Regions from separate parts of the Photobacterium makurazakiensis genome, predicted to be linked through region 3. Evidence: predicted binding sites of a transcription regulator. Region 3 holds the regulator's gene; each other region holds the start of a gene.
The links. Region 3 encodes PurR, which represses purine synthesis genes. Its sites were predicted from a motif close to TNANGNAAACGTTTNCNTNA; they were not measured.
Positions count from the first base shown of each region.

Region 1 (2,210 bases), on a different contig from region 3:
AACTCTTCTGTCATGATGATGTTGAGCGTCTCATGGAACGGCTTGGCGACACGGCGCCTAAACTTGTTGAAGCCTTAACCAGCCAGCTAAACCATCAGCAACAAATGCGTGTATATCGTCAACTGTTAGTCGATCAGGTGCCCATTAAAGATATCGCAACGATCAGTTCAATAATGGTCGAAAGCAGTGAAGTGACAAAAGATCCTATTTTAATTGCCTCCGATGTTCGCTGTGGTATTAAACGGGTTTTGACTAACAATTTACTGGGTTCAGGAAAAGATTTTAATATCTATACCTTGAACGATAGCCTTGAAAAAATGCTTTTAACGTCATTAACCAAAGCGCAGCAAAGTGGGCAAACGACCTTAGATAGTTTCCCCGTAGAACCGACGTTGCTCGCTCAACTTCAGCAAAACATGCCGGCAGTCAAAGAGCAGTTAAAGCAAAATGGTTTCAAACCCATTTTGCTCGTTACGCCTCAATTACGGCCATTGCTCGCACGCTATGCCCGTACATTTGCGAAAGGCCTTGTTGTGCTGTCTTACAATGAAATACCCGAAGATCGTAATATTAATGTTTTAGGACACCTTGGATAAGCTTCCCTATTGCTCGACTGAAACCAGATATTCAGTCGAGCGAACCGCCACATTAACGGTCAAAAAAACATCAAACACATTTCCATTTTCTCATGCCCTCATTTCTGGCTACATTGCAGCAACACGAAAAGTTTCCTTATAAATCAACGAGCTTAAGTTACACCACATTCTACTAGTAACATTCCTGTAAAGAATACTAAAACAAGTGATATATATATCGGCATTTACCCCTTTACCCATGATAAAATTATGGTATAAACCCAACGCAAACGTTTGCGCAACCTGTAAAACCCTTCTGCGCAATATATCTGTAGTTACCTAAGCGAGGTTATGGCGCCCATGAAAAGTGATATTGAAATTTGCCGTGAGACCACACTCACCCCAATTGATACCATCGCCCAACAGGCAGGTCTTCTCTCAGAAGATCTGACGCCACAAGGCACCCTGAAAGCAAAAGTTAAACCTTCAGTGCTTAAACGCCTTTCAGATCATAAAGAAGGGAAACTTGTTGTCGTAACAGCAATAACACCGACTCCGCTTGGTGAAGGTAAAACCGTCACAACTATCGGTCTTGCTCAAGGCCTAGCCAAACGTAATAAAAAAACCATGGCGTGTATTCGCCAGCCTTCTATGGGACCGGTTTTTGGTGTCAAAGGCGGTGCAGCAGGTGGTGGTTTTAGCCAAGTAGCGCCAATGGAAAAGCTAAACCTGCACCTGACGGGCGACATTCATGCCGTAACGGCTGCGCACAACTTGGCAGCAGCGGCCATTGATGCACGCCTTTACCATGAAGAGCGTCACGGTTACGACACTTTTGCTGAAAAAACGGGTATGCCAGCCTTACGTATTAATATTAATCGTATCGTGTGGAAGCGCGTAATGGACCATAACGATCGCGCACTGCGTATGATCACCGTGGGCAATAACGAAGCTGGCAAAACAATTAATGGCATCGCCCGTAATGATGGCTTTGATATCTCTGCAGCTTCAGAGCTAATGGCTATTCTAGCGCTATCAAAAGATTTGGCTGATATGCGTCAGCGTATTGGCCGTGTTGTTCTCGCGTATAACCTTGATGGTCAGCCAATAACAGCAGAAGACCTACAAGTTGCTGGGGCGATGGCCGTAACCATGTGTGAAGCCATTGAGCCAACCTTAATGCAAACACTGGAAGGTGTACCAACACTGATCCACGCCGGTCCATTTGCCAATATCGCACATGGTAACTCTTCAATCATTGCAGACCGTATCGCGCTTAAGCTGAGTGAGTTCACCATTACCGAAGGTGGCTTCGGCTCAGACATGGGCTTTGAAAAAGCCTGTAACATCAAAGCTCAACAAGCTGGCCGTGGTGCAGATTGTGCGGTGGTAGTTGCCACATTACGTGGGTTAAAAGCGAACTCTGGTTTGTATGACCTTCGTCCAGGCCAAGGGCTACCAGATGCCATCTTTTCACCCGATGAAAAAGCATTGATTGCTGGTTTTGATAACCTTCAATGGCACATTAACAATGCAGCTAAATACGGCGTACCTGTGGTTGTGGCAATTAACCGATTCCCACAAGATACCGATGCGGAGCTTAACCAACTAAAAGCGATGATTGAAAACACCACA
Region 1 covers NZ_JAKJSJ010000051.1:22,950-25,159, reverse strand. Annotated here, with positions in the region: gene flhA (flagellar biosynthesis protein FlhA) at 1-596, shown strand, start outside; gene L4D09_RS20820 (formate--tetrahydrofolate ligase) at 936-2,210, shown strand, end outside.
Region 1: the regulator PurR is predicted to act here: its motif matches at 858-877, upstream of L4D09_RS20820 (formate--tetrahydrofolate ligase).

Region 2 (2,210 bases), on a different contig from region 3:
TTACCCTTTCCTGCTACAACCATCGAGAATGCATAGCTAACAAAGCCCATTGCCATACCGTTTGCCGGTGAGAACGATAGCAAGGTGAACATAATGGTAAAGAAAGATGCTATACGAACTTCAACAACGTCCCAGCTGATATCTGCAATACGGCCAATCATGTAAACACCCACAACAACCATTGCTGGCGCAACCATTGCAGCAGAGAAGATGGAGAACACCGGATAAAGGAATAATGAGACAAAAAACAATCCTGCAACTACAACCGCACTCAAGCCTGTTTTAGAACCTTGCGATGACGCAATGCCAGACTCTGAGAATGCTGTTACAGAAGTTGTGCCTAATACCGCACCTACAACCGTACCACCTGCATCTGCAACCAGTGCCGACTTCGCATTTGGAACCTTACCGTCTTTATCAATAATACCAGCATCGCGCCCTACCCCAACAATGGTGCTCAAACCATCAAAGAAGTCGACAATTAAGAAGATAAGTACAATGAAAAATAGATCAAATAGCTTTTCAGGTGTAAAGCCTGAAAAGTTAAAAATATGCCCAAATGTCGGTGCAATACTTGGTGGCAACGAGAATAAAGAATCAGGAATTGGTGCATTGCTGGTGCCCATAAAGAAATCAGCAAGCATGGTTAATACAATGGCAGAGACAAAAGCAATGAAGGTCGCAAGTTTAATATTGCGAATCATGCACGCTAAAGCAATGAAGGTTGAAATATACGCAATCGCAACTTGAGGATTCGTTACATCACCTAGGCTTACTAAGATAATAGGGTTTGAAACAATGATACCTGCGTTTTTCAACCCTAAGAATGCGATGAATAAGCCCAGTGACACCGAAATGGCTAGCTTAAGATCTTCTGGAATAGATTCGATCAAAGTCTTACGAATCGAGGTCATGCTAAGAATTAGGTAAATAATACCAGATAGGAATATACCCAATAATGCTTCATGCCAAACCAGAGCAATAGAGCCACTGAGTAGAATGCCTTTAAAAAAGCCGTTCATACTCATGCCCGGCGCTAACATGACCGGATAATTACCCCATACGCCCATGACTAAGGTTGCTAATGCTGAAGCCAACGCTGTCGCTGTGAAAAGTGCTCCGCGGTCCATCCCCGGAATATCACCCAAAATAGCTGGGTTAACGGCAAGAATGTAGCTCATGGCCAAAAAAGTAATAAAACCAGCGTAAATTTCAGTTGAAACCGTTGATTTACGTTCCGTAAGCTTGAATATCTTATCCAGATTCACAACAAAGATCCTAAGATGTTAAAAGTAGTTGTCACTTGGGTATAAGACAGGTATCAAATTGATATTCAAGGGTTGGATCAGCCGCTAGCTACTACAATATCGCTAGCATGTTCAATTGTAGTTTCGAGAATAGGCCTCGAAGTAGAAACTTTTGGTCCATATCACCAAAAATATACAATAGAATCCGTCTTTGGCGCGGATTTTATAGTGATATGGAAGAAATACAATACTGAAAAGTGTGATCGGTCATTATTGAAACATTTTGAAACAAATCAAGGCAAACGGTTGCGCAACCGTTTTCATTTTCTTGCTAATAAAATCAAAATTCCGTCATCAATTATTAACAAAAGTGAAACAATACCGCTTTACGATTAACGGCACAAAACAGCTTCAAGCACCAACGACTATCCGTTGGAATTAATAAGAAAAAGGAAGTAATAATGAGTCGTCTTGATCGCCTAGATAGCCTTCTACACCCGCGTAAAGAAGAGCCAGAGTTCAATGATATTATTCGTAAAGGTGTTAATCGCCGTCAGTTTCTAAAAGCAAGCACGGCAACAAGTACTGTGGCTTTCTTTGCTTCTGCACCAATTGCACAAGCTATCGCCAGTACTAAACAAACGAATAATCATCTGCTGGGTTTTGACGCGGTTCCGGCTTCTACTGCAGATGATATTGTCGTCCCTAAAGGCTATCAAGCGGATGTTCTTATCTCTTGGGGTGACCCAATGTTCAAAAATGCACCACGCTTTACTCAAGGTGCAGACAGCAACGCACAACTCCAGCAGTTTGGCGACAACAACGATGGTATGACGTTCTTTCAAATCAGCGATGATCGCGCCGTATTATCAGTGAATAATGAGTATACCAATCACGTTTACCTTTTTGCTCACCAAGGGAAAAACTTAACGGCTGATGATGTACTCAAGTCTCAAGCAGCAC
Region 2 covers NZ_JAKJSJ010000061.1:15,261-17,470, forward strand. Annotated here, with positions in the region: gene L4D09_RS23010 (NCS2 family permease) at 1-1,268, opposite strand, end outside; purine riboswitch at 1,367-1,466, opposite strand; gene L4D09_RS23015 (PhoX family protein) at 1,709-2,210, shown strand, end outside.
Region 2: the regulator PurR is predicted to act here: its motif matches at 1,542-1,561, upstream of L4D09_RS23010 (NCS2 family permease).

Region 3 (2,210 bases):
AAGAACCGGCTTCAAATAGGGCGTCGACACTGATAATCCCAGCTTTTTTAAGCATACGTTCGTTTGCTAGCCGTAAGTTAGGTAGATCCTTTATACGTTCAGGTCCTGCCTTACTTTTTGTTTCTTTGTCTTCTTTTGCCGCTTCAAGAGAGCGCTTAGCTTGGCTAAGTATTTTAGTTGTGTCTTCCCACCATTCATCTGGAATTGCAAAATGCTTGGTAACAACAGGAAATCCACGTTTCTTATAAATATATGGCTTTAAGCCTGCCTGTTTAAAATCTTGTTCGTTTTCAGCATTGGCACGAAGATGAAGTTTGTCGTTAACAACGAGTGCAAACATTGTTTCACCTGCGAATATGCCAAATCCGCCAAACATCGAGCGTGATTTTACGTTGTTGAAACAACTAAACAGTCGTAATGAATTTTTAAGTACTGGTTTGTCCATGCTTCTTCTCGGTGAAAAAAATCTAGGGTCACCTAACAACAGAGCGAGGATTTCAGATTAGCAAAATTAACAAAAGAGTAATGTCAGAATCATGTAAAATATGACGCCTGATCACTATTGCTATATCCATCGGCAACCCCGCTACCTTAAGTCGAACTAGTTATTGAAAACTATGGACTCTTAGGCCGGAAGCTTTGCGTCCCAATCTTTCGAAAGGTTTGCCTTGTTCGTGACTGTTTAAGAATATCGCAGAAGCAAAATTTGAACCTGCTCCCACTTTTAATAGCGTGACCTTGCTCCCATAAATTATTTTATCTTGTATTTATTTAATTATAAAAAACACCCAAAGTTGAGTGTTTATTCTAATAAGGCATAGGGATAAGACTAAAAAAACGGAGGAAAAGCCTCCGTTTCTATCTCGAGTGATTATTGGCTTGTTACGAATTGGTGTTTCGGTTTATCACTGACTTTCTAATCACAAGCTCTGGTATCATTTCAAATATACGGTGCTCATGCTCTTTATCTTTCACTCGCTCCAACAGAATTTCGATAGCTGTTTTACCAAGACGGCGCTTAGGCTGGTGAATAGTGGTTAGCGGTGGAGAAAAGTACGGTGCTAAATCAATATTATCGTAGCCGATAATTGAAATATCTTCAGGTACACGAATACCAGCTTGTGAAAATGTACTGATCATGCCCATCGCCATGATGTCATTGAAGCAAAAGATCGCCGTTGGACGTTTGTCCATTGCAATGATCTTGTTAGCGGCTTCAACTGCAGATTCACATTCAAAATCGCCTTCTAAAATCCAATCTGATTCGACTTCCAGCTCGGCTTCTGACATGGCTTTTTTAAAGCCTTTTAAGCGTTCACGACAAGCTGTTTTATCACTGTGACCTGTTAAGCAACCGATAGCTTTATGCCCATGCTCAATGAAGAACTTAGTCGCAACATAGCCGCCTAACGCAGCATTATCTTGAATTTTATCTGTATGAGGGCTTTCTGGTCCCCAATCCATGACAACCATAGGCAAGTCTTTTTGGCGCTCTAATAGACCGAGTAGGTTTTCATCCAAGTCTGAGCACATGACCAACAAACCATCAACGCGTTTTTCAGCCAGCATGCGTAAATAATCACGTTGCTTCTCAAGGTTACCTTCTGTGTTGCATAAGATAAGCGTGTAACCAGCACCGTAACAGTACTCTTCAACACCGTGTACGACTTCAGCAAAGAAAGGGTTGGTCGATTTTGTAACCAACATGCCAATAGTACGGGTTGTGTTGCATTTTAAGCTACGCGCCACAGCACTCGGAGCGTAGTTTAGCTCGTCAACTGCAGACAGTACTTTTTTCTGCGTTGCTTCTGCGACAAATCGCGTTTTGTTAATCACGTGAGAGACGGTGGTTGTAGAGACACCAGCCATACGTGCAACATCTTTAATCGTTGCCATATTTATTCTTCTAATAATAAGGGTCAAATGACCTAGGTAATTTTAAGCTTTACTCAATAGAGTAGTGCACTGCTAAAACAGTTCACTGTTCTGTTGAGTACAGATAACAGAAACGACAAAAGGCCGCGACACGAATGGGCGGCTTCGTTTCTTATAGTATTCATATTCTATCGCGATTACAGGGTTTCAATTGTTGCATAGTGTAATCGCTTGCGCTCTCATTTTACTCAGTGTAGCAAAGAGTGCAATGTTTCTTGTCTTAATAAATCAGGATTATTTATGGATAAGAACGAATTGGTTTATTTATAACCAGT
Region 3 covers NZ_JAKJSJ010000043.1:49,801-52,010, forward strand. Annotated here, with positions in the region: gene L4D09_RS18810 (TfoX/Sxy family DNA transformation protein) at 1-445, opposite strand, end outside; cyclic di-GMP riboswitch class I at 574-678, opposite strand; gene purR (HTH-type transcriptional repressor PurR) at 883-1,896, opposite strand.

Region 4 (2,210 bases), on a different contig from region 3:
CAGTGTGATTCTTGATACGACAGCGCCGCGATTAAGCGCCAGTCAAATTCGTTAGCATATTGTTTAAAGAGCCCTTGCCACTTGGGAAGCGTACTCTCAAGTGCGCGTAAGAAAGCACGGGTATCAACGTAATCAAACGTGTCGACATGGCCTAAATATTTCTCTTCAAGCTTAGCGAGTTCACCGCTTTGCTGGATATCACCAAAAAATTCAATGAGTAAGCCATATAAGCTGTCATCGCTGGTTTGATTGATAAACCAAGCAATGGGTTCATCTTCGGTGAGTTCAAGGGCTGTCGTAACATCGGGATTAATTCGTTGGTTGAGTGCGACTTCAACAGAATCAGCCATCGTATAGTCTAATTCGCCCGCTGCAACTTGACGTAGTAATTCATCATTATCGGTTTCTTCAACAGCATTCCATTCTAATGTTGGGTATTGCTGTTTAAGTGCTTGCAGTGTGAGTTCGTAACTTGAGCCTTTGACAATGGTAAAGCTGCCTTTATTCTGCGCAAGATCACTCAGGCTTCTAGGGCGCCACTGGCCTTTTTTATAAACGACTTTTTGACTGGCATAATAATAAGCCGGTGCAGCTCGAAAGTTTGCTAAGCGCTCATCGGTCATGGTTAAGCCAGCGGCAAGCAGATCGACCTCATTACGCTCAAGGGCAGGAAAAAGCCGAGATAAGGTGAACATTGGCTTCATTTCAAGCTTTACGCCGAGCTTCTCGGCAAAAAGGCGAGCAATTTCGTAGTCAAGGCCGGTTGGACCTTCACTGCCAATATAATAAGAGAGTTGATTATTGAGTGTTCCGACACGAAGCACACCATCTTCTCGAATACGCTCAAGATCGGTGCGAGGTTCTTCTTGCCAGAGACAGCCACTCAATAACAGCAGGCTAAAGAGTACAGCGGTAAAACGCTGTAGCTGAATAATCGGTCGGTTAATGCTCAACAAACTATGCTCACGTAATAGTAGGATGTTCTTTATACCAAAGCTCAGCGGATCCGCAAAGTTATCGGCAAATTATCAGTTTTTTTCGAACAATTGAAAAAAAAACACGCAAACGGTTGCGTCAGGTGTTACGTCACAAATTTTTTTCCCTTATACTACGCCACATCATGAGCACATCGCCTTTGAATATTTTGTAAAGCGAGGTGAAATTGACGTAATTATCCCAGAATAATGCTGGGGGTTAGGCCAATATCACCTTCATTCAACTGCTAATCGAGAGACGTTCGCACATGGAAATTTTGCGTGGTTCACCCGCACTGTCTGAGTTTCGCGTTAATAAGCTACTAGAGCGTTGCCGCGAATTAGATCTGCCTGTGTCAGGCATTTATGCTGAGTTTATGCACTTTGCTGATGTATCTGCACCGCTGAATGCTGACGAGCAAAGTAAGCTTGCAAGCCTGCTTACCTACGGTCCAACGATTGCAGAGCACGAGCCGACTGGCTTGCTGTTACTGGTTACGCCTCGTCCGGGAACTATCTCGCCATGGTCTTCTAAATCAACTGATATCGCCCGCAACTGTGGTTTAAGCAATGTTAAACGCTTAGAGCGCGGCACAGCGTATTACGTAGAAACTACGGCAACACTAACGAATGAACACATTGAAGTGCTGAAAGGCCTGATCCACGACCGTATGATGGAAGTGGTTTTCGGTGAGTTTGAAGCAGCACAAGCCTTATTCGTTCAAGCTGAACCTGCACCTGTGAAATCGGTTGATATTCTTGCTGGTGGCCGCAAAGCCCTAGAAGAAGCAAACGTAACACTGGGTTTGGCGTTAGCAGAAGACGAAATTGACTACTTAGTGGAAAACTTCACTAAACTTGGTCGCAATCCGAATGACATCGAACTGATGATGTTTGCTCAAGCTAACTCAGAGCACTGTCGTCATAAAATCTTTAATGCTGACTGGACGATCGACGGTGTTGATCAAGAAAAGTCACTGTTCAAGATGATCAAAAACACCTACGAGAAGAATAACGAGCACGTTCTGTCGGCATACAAAGATAATGCCGCAGTAATGGAAGGCTCTGAAGTGGGTCGTTTCTTCCCGAACCCAGAATCTCGTCAATATAACTACCATCAAGAAGCTGCACATATCTTGATGAAAGTAGAAACGCATAACCACCCAACGGCAATTTCACCATGGCCGGGCGCATCAACAGGTTCAGGCGGTGAAATCCGTGATGAAGGCGCAACGG
Region 4 covers NZ_JAKJSJ010000010.1:90,535-92,744, forward strand. Annotated here, with positions in the region: gene mltF (membrane-bound lytic murein transglycosylase MltF) at 1-953, opposite strand, end outside; gene purL (phosphoribosylformylglycinamidine synthase) at 1,244-2,210, shown strand, end outside.
Region 4: the regulator PurR is predicted to act here: its motif matches at 1,058-1,077, upstream of purL (phosphoribosylformylglycinamidine synthase).